2 regions of the Mesorhizobium sp. M0676 genome follow, and region 2 is predicted to be linked to the other one. Evidence: predicted binding sites of a transcription regulator. Region 2 holds the regulator's gene; the other holds the start of a gene.

Region 1 (3,413 bases), on a different contig from region 2:
TGTTCGCCGACGAAGACCACTTTGGCATTGTCAGGCCCTTCGCCGAACACGGTCTGCGTCGCGTCGCGCCACAACGGGCAGCGGCGGCAGCCTTTCGCGGCTTCGCGTAGCTCGGAAACGGTGTTGGCGTCATCGTCCGGCGCCTCGGCCGGCTCGCGCTTCGGCCAATGTTTCGCCTGCAGCTTGGCGTGGTGCGGCGCCGGCATTGTCGGCAGTCTGGCAATCATATCCCTGGCGGCCTCGTCCGCTCCTGCGATCAGATCTGGAATGAGCGAGGCCTCGGGAAGGTTCCGCCAATATTTCTTCGGCATCTCCTTCTGCATCGCCTTCACCTTGAGCCGCGCCGGGTTGAAGATGTTTTCGAAATAGGTCAGCCACAACGCCTCGGTGTCGTCCTGATCGGGTGCATCGCCCTTGGCCGCACCCGGCCCGATCGCCAGCCTTTCGCCGTTCCAGTCGGCGGAGGCATAGGGCGTCAGGATGGTCCAGCGCATGCCGGTGAACCGCCGGACGAAGAAATCCGCGTTGCGCTCGACAATGAAATGCTCCGGCTCGAACCAGGCGACGTAGCGCTCGTTCTCGCCGTCGCCGATCTTCCGGAAGCGTACGAAGGCATGCATCTTATGGCTGTCGCGCCGCACCGCCTTTTCCATGGCTTCGAGCCGCCTGGTGTCGGGATCGGATGCGATCGCCAGCAGTTTCGGCTCGGTGCGCAGGCGCCAAAGCATCCAGTAGAGAAAGGCAAACCGGCCGGGGTCGGAGTGGCAGAAGGCGGTTTCGGCATGGGCGATGAACTCGCGCGGGACGGTAAGCTGCGCGCCCTCTGGCACCGCCGGCAAGGCATCTTGAGGATCATTGGCGTCGGACCCGACACCCCAACTAATATCCTCAGGCCGGACCTCATTCAGCGCCAGACGCCGTGCCGCATCGCGCCAACCGGCGAAATCGGTCTGGCTCGCTAGCCGGACAGTGTATCGGGCAAGGTCGAGCTGGGCCGGCTGCATGGTCAAAACAGAGACAGTTGTTCGCAGGACTTTACGATCGTGTCGCGCAAGCCGGTCTTGTCCGTCAGTCCACCCGGCGACCAGCCTTCGGCGATGATGAAGGGCCTCAGCTTGGCGATCGAATGGCAGATCCGTCCGACATCTTCCAGCCGCATGCGTCGGTGGCGGCGGGTTTCAAGGATCTTCGCCACCACCTTGGTGCCCAGACCCGGAACCCGCAGCAGCGCTTCGCGGTCGGCGCGGTTGATGTCGACCGGAAACCTCGCCCGATTGCGCAAAGCCCAGGCGAGCTTGGGGTCAATGGCGAGATCGAGCATGCCGTCGCTGCTGCCGGCGAGGATTTCCGGCTGTGAAAAGCCGTAGAAGCGCATCAGCCAGTCGGCCTGATAAAGCCGGTGTTCGCGCATCAGCGGCGGCTTCAGCAGGGGCAGCGACGATGACGAATCCGGGATCGGGCTGAAGGCCGAGTAATAGACGCGCCGCAGGTGATAGCTGCCATAGAGCCGCGCGCTGGTGTGCAAAATGCCGTCGTCGGATGTTTTGTCGGCGCCGACGATCATCTGCGTCGACTGACCTCCGGGCGCAAAGCGTTCGCGCTTCCTGGTCCTCAGCGTCGGCTCGGCCTTTTCCTCCATCTTCCGGCGCAGGTTCGCCATGGAAAGGCGGATCGTTTCCGGCTTCTTCTCCGGCGCCAGTTTCTTGACGCCCTCATCGGTCGGCAGCTCGACATTGATCGACAGCCGGTCGGCATAAAGTCCGGCCTGCTCGACCAGTTCGGCCGAGCTTTCCGGAATGGTCTTCAGATGAATATAGCCGGAGAATTTTTCGTCCAGCCGCAGCCGCCGCGCCACTTCCACCATTTCGGCCATGGTCTCATCGGGCGAACGGATGACGCCGGAGGACAGGAACAGGCCTTCGATGTAGTTGCGCCGATAAAAGTCCATGGTCAGCTTCACCACCTCGTCGATGCTAAAGCGGGCGCGGCGCACATTCGATGACGAGCGGTTGATGCAGTAGCTGCAATCGTAAATGCAGAAATTGGTCAGCAGGATTTTCAGGAGCGAAATGCAGCGGCCATCCGGCGCGTAGGAATGGCAGATGCCCATGCCTTCTGTGGAGCCGATACCGCCGGATTGGAGCGAATCCTTCTTCGCCGAGCCGGACGAGGCGCAAGAAGCATCGTATTTGGCGGCGTAAGACAGGATTGCCAGCTTTTCACGGACGGTGGGTGCGCTCATCCGTTCATGATATGTTCTTGAAGGCTGCAGCGCCACCTCATTTGATGCAGGCGGCGAAAAAGTGATCGCCGCCTTATCGTCGGGCTAGCAGGACGACTGCCCGAGTTCCAGGCGGTCTATCAGACCTCGTGGAGGTAGAGGTGGTAATCCAGCTCGCTGACGGTGCGGGCGACGCGCAGATACTCCGACTGCTTGATCGCCACGAAGGTGCGATGCAGATCCTCGCCAAGCGCCTCTTTCAGGAAGCTCGAGGCCCGCGCCGCCTCGATCGCAGCGCGCCAGTCGACCGGCATGGTCGTGCGCGTGATGGCGGCTTCATAGCCATTCCCAGTGGTTTCGGGGCCGGGGTCGAGGCCTTCATCCAGACCCTTGATGATGCCGGCCAGCACCGTTGCCGCGATCAGGTAGGGATTGGCGTCGACACCCGACGGCCGGTGCTCGATGCGCCGGTTCTTGGCGTCGCCCGCCGGGATGCGCAGCGCCACCGAACGGTTGTTGACGCCCCAGGTCGGCGCCACCGGCGCATAGGACTGCGAGACGAAGCGCCGCCAGGAATTGGCGTGCGGCGCAAACACCAGCATCGATTCGGCCATGGTCTGGATCAGCCCGCCGAGCCCCTGCAGCAGCGGCAGCGACCAGCTTTCGCCGCCAGCCTCGGCAAAAACGTTGCGGCCGTTCTTGTCCTGCAACGAAACATGGAAATGCATGCCGGAGCCGGCGTATTTTTCGATCGGCTTGGCCATGAAGCAGGCGGTGACACCATGGCGGCGCGCCTGCGCCCGCACCAGCCGCTTCAACATGACGAGGTCGTCGGCCGCCCGCATGACATCCTTGCGATAGTTCAGCGTCAGCTCGTACTGGCCGGGCGCGTATTCGGAAATCACCGTTTCGGCCGGAATGCCTTGCGCCTTAGCCGCGGCATAGATGTCGGAAAACAGCGGCTCCATGCCGTGCAGATGGTCGACGGAATAGACTTCCGTCTTGGCCGAGCGGCGGCCGTCGAGCACGGCGTCCGCCGGCTTTACCTTGCCGTCGGCGTCACGCTCATTGGCAAGCAGGAAAAATTCGAGTTCGAAGGCGCCGGCGGGATAGAGGCCCTTGGCCGCCAAGATGTCGACCTGCCTGGCCAGCGCCAGCCGTGGGTCCGACGACATAGGCTGTCCCTCGAGAT
Region 2 (3,413 bases):
CCCAGGGAATTGCCGTCGAGATAAATCACGCCTTGCGGCAAGACAAAGCGTTCACGCATGGAGCGCAGCGGATCGGCGGCATCCATTGCTTCGATTGTAGCGAGATCGGGTGTCGTGCTCATGATCCGGCGCCCCTCCATGGACAAACGCGCGCGGCGGAGCCTGCCGCCCAAACATGCCGGCGATCTTGAGTGGTCGCCCTTGAACTGTCAAACATTATATATAATTCACCCACTGAAAGGCTTTGATATATAATGATCCGCCCGAGCGTTTATGTCTGATGGATCACGATGCTGGATGACGAGCAGACCTCGAAGACGGAAGTGGCCTATCGCCTGCTCAGGCGCGATATTCTTGCGACCCGGCTGGCGCCTGCCGCGCCGTTGAAGCTGAGCACGCTGCGCAACACCTACGGCATCGGCTGGACGCCGTTGCGCGAGGCGCTGTCGCGGCTGGAGGCGGAACGGCTTGTGACCGCCATCAGCAACCGCGGGTTTGCGGTCGCTCCCGTCTCTCGGGCGGAGCTCGAGGATTTGGCGCGTGCGCGGCTGGTGGTCGAACTGCCCCTGCTGGTGGAATCGATCGAGAAGGGCGACCGTGAGTGGGAAGACGCGGTCGTTGCCGCCCACTATCGTCTCTCACGGTGCGGGTCTGTTCTCGACGATCGGATGATGCGGTCGACGCGTGGTACGAAAAACACGATGCCTTCCATGCGGCGCTGCTCAGTGCCGCGACATCCAGCTGGCTGCTGCGCTTCAATGCAACGATTTCCGACCAATTGCATCGCCATCACCGCTTTCTGGGTCTGGCCCCGACGCTGCGCGCCGCCGCCGGCCGCACGGACGGACACCGGAAGGCCGTGGCGGCCCTGCGCGACGCCGTGGCGATCGAACACCATACCGCCCTGATGGAAGCGGCCCTCGGTCGCGACGTCGAACGTGCGAAAACTCTGATGACCGCTCACATCGGCTACACGCTGCAGGTCTATGCCCAGAGCGAACCCGGCGCGGATGCTGCGCAGCCCCGTCCGAAAAGGAAGCGGCGATCGTAGCCGACGACGCAGGCACTTTGTCTTCGTTTCACCCCGTTGCCGGCAGTTGGGCAGGCGGCGCTCGCAGCGCCGAACGTTACGCTGAACAAAACGTCAACACATTCATTAAACTTTAAAAGGTTGCGGAACACAACTGGAACAGATAGTGTTTGTTCTGGGTTTGTTTTTTCCGATTCTGGTTTCAGAACCCTTGGGGGCCGCGATGCTGACGCGCAAACAACATGAGCTTCTGATGTTCATCCATGAACGCCTGAAGGAGAGCGGAATCCCGCCGTCCTTCGATGAGATGAAGGAAGCGCTTGACCTCGCCTCCAAGTCCGGCATCCACCGCCTGATCACGGCGCTTGAGGAGCGCGGTTTCATTCGCCGGCTGCCGAACCGGGCGCGCGCGCTGGAAGTGCTGCGGCTGCCCGACTCGATCGCACCAGGCCTCAATGCGGCGAGGAAGTTTTCGCCGAGCGTCATTCAGGGCAGTCTTGGTCAAACCGGCCAAGGGCAAGGCGGCCAAGGACAAGGCGCGATGGGCCAAGGCGGTCTCGGCCGCCAGATCAAGCCGGGCTCGCCGTCGCGTTCGATGTCGGCCGGCAATGACGATGCCGTTTCCGCGATTTCAATCCCGGTTATGGGACGCATCGCCGCCGGCGTGCCGATCGACGCCATCCAGCATCAGACCCATTCGATCTCGGTGCCGCCCGATATGATCATGGGCGGCGAACACTACGCGCTCGAGGTCAAGGGCGATTCGATGATCGAGGCCGGCATTTTCGATGGCGACACGGTCATCATCCGCAATGCCGACACAGCCAGCCCCGGCGAGATCGTGGTGGCGTTGGTCGACGATGAGGAAGCGACCCTGAAACGCTTCCGCCGCAAGGGCGCCTCGATCGCCCTGGAAGCCGCCAACCCGGCCTACGAGACCCGCATTTTTGGACCGGACAGGGTGAAGGTGCAGGGCAAGCTTGTCGGATTGATCCGGCGCTACTGAGCCGGCTTGGGTTTGTACTTTTCACGCTGGTTGTAAGGCGGCAGGCCGCGCGCGTCGCGGGAGAAGCGGCGTTGCTCGTGCCAGGGGCGATACGGCTTGTCGACGGCGAACCGGATGGTTGGCGCTGCCGCTGCCGATTGCGGATCGAAGAAGACGGCGGCGCTGCCGTCGCGGGCCAGCTGCTTCTTCGTCACGACCAGGACCAGCGGGTCGCGGCACGGATTGTAGGCGGTGGCGTCATCGATGACGATCAGGCTCGCGAAGGCACAGGCCGGCCGCGCCGTCTTGCGGTCTTTCGCAAGGGCTACAATGGCTCCGGAAGGGTGTCGAGCGATACAGAGATCGCCGGTGCAATAGAAGGGCGAGCCGGGCGGCAGATCGAGCGGATCGAGATCGAACCGCGTATCTGTTGCCTCGAAAATCTCGGGCGGGACAATGGTTTCGGCCCGCAGCGCCCGTTTCCAATTGTCCGTGGTGAATTCGTTGGAGCGTTCGCGGTTGAGGGCGAGTTCGCCGCCACCGATCGGCATGGCCACCAAATGTGCGTCCTCGGATATGAGCACGTCGGGCGTAAGCACCTGCGGCACCGTCAACAGGCCGGCCAGCGCGAAAGGCACGGCCGCCAGCCTGAGCCAGGTGGTGGCCATGGTGGCGATGACGAGGGCGACCGCCACCAACAGCACCGAGCGGATGGAGATCAGCCCGACGGCGTCGACCGGCGAGCGCTCGGAAATCCAGGCCGATATAGCGATCATCGCCATCAGACCCTTGCCCATCACATAGAGGAACGGCCCGTCGGCGCCGAACGGCATCGCCAGTGCGCTGAGCACGGCAAAGGGCATGACGATCACCGAAACAATCGGCATCACGGCCAGATTGGCGATCAGGCTGAGCGGCGACACACGCTGAAAATGCCAAATGGCGAACAGCAAGGTTGCACTGCCGGCGATGATCGAGGTCATGGCGAGGCCGCCCATGGCCAGCGCGAATTTTCGCGACAGGAAGCCGACGAAGGAGCGCTTTGCCGACGGCGTTCTCACCTTGTCGGCGCGGTAATCGGCCCAGCCGGCATAGGCGCCGACAAGGGCGGCGGTGGCGGCAAACGACATCTGGAAGCTGGGACCGACCACCTCGTGCGGCGACACCAGGATGACGGCAATGGCGGAGATCGCCAGATTGCGCATGGTGAGTGCGGCGCGATCAAACAGCACGGCGACAAGCATGACCGCCAGCATGATGAAGCTGCGCTCGGCGGCAACCACGACGCCTGAAATAACGAGGCGGCGATCGAGACAAGCGCTGCCGCGGCCGCATATTTCTTCACCGGCCGGCGCGATGAGAAATCGGGAAACAGCGCAAAGGCGCCACGCAGCAACG

What was found. The regulator LexA, encoded in region 2, represses DNA repair genes until DNA is damaged. The targets are predictions, from matches to a motif close to TGTTCNNNNTGTGTTCNG.
Region 1: a site for LexA is predicted at 2,244-2,261, ahead of NKI35_RS12775 (putative DNA modification/repair radical SAM protein). Genes of this name have one in related genera too.

Annotation. Positions count from the first base shown of each region.
Region 1 is NZ_JAMYPU010000009.1:200,581-203,993, reverse strand. Features, by position in the region: gene NKI35_RS12780 (UdgX family uracil-DNA binding protein) at 1-1,004, opposite strand, end outside; gene NKI35_RS12775 (putative DNA modification/repair radical SAM protein) at 1,007-2,242, opposite strand; gene NKI35_RS12770 (glutamine synthetase family protein) at 2,362-3,413, opposite strand, start outside.
Region 2 is NZ_JAMYPU010000025.1:16,611-20,023, reverse strand. Features, by position in the region: gene kynU (kynureninase) at 1-122, opposite strand, end outside; partial or broken gene NKI35_RS23910 (GntR family transcriptional regulator) at 291-1,051, shown strand; gene lexA (transcriptional repressor LexA) at 1,254-2,036, shown strand; partial or broken gene NKI35_RS23900 (ComEC/Rec2 family competence protein) at 2,030-3,413, opposite strand, start outside.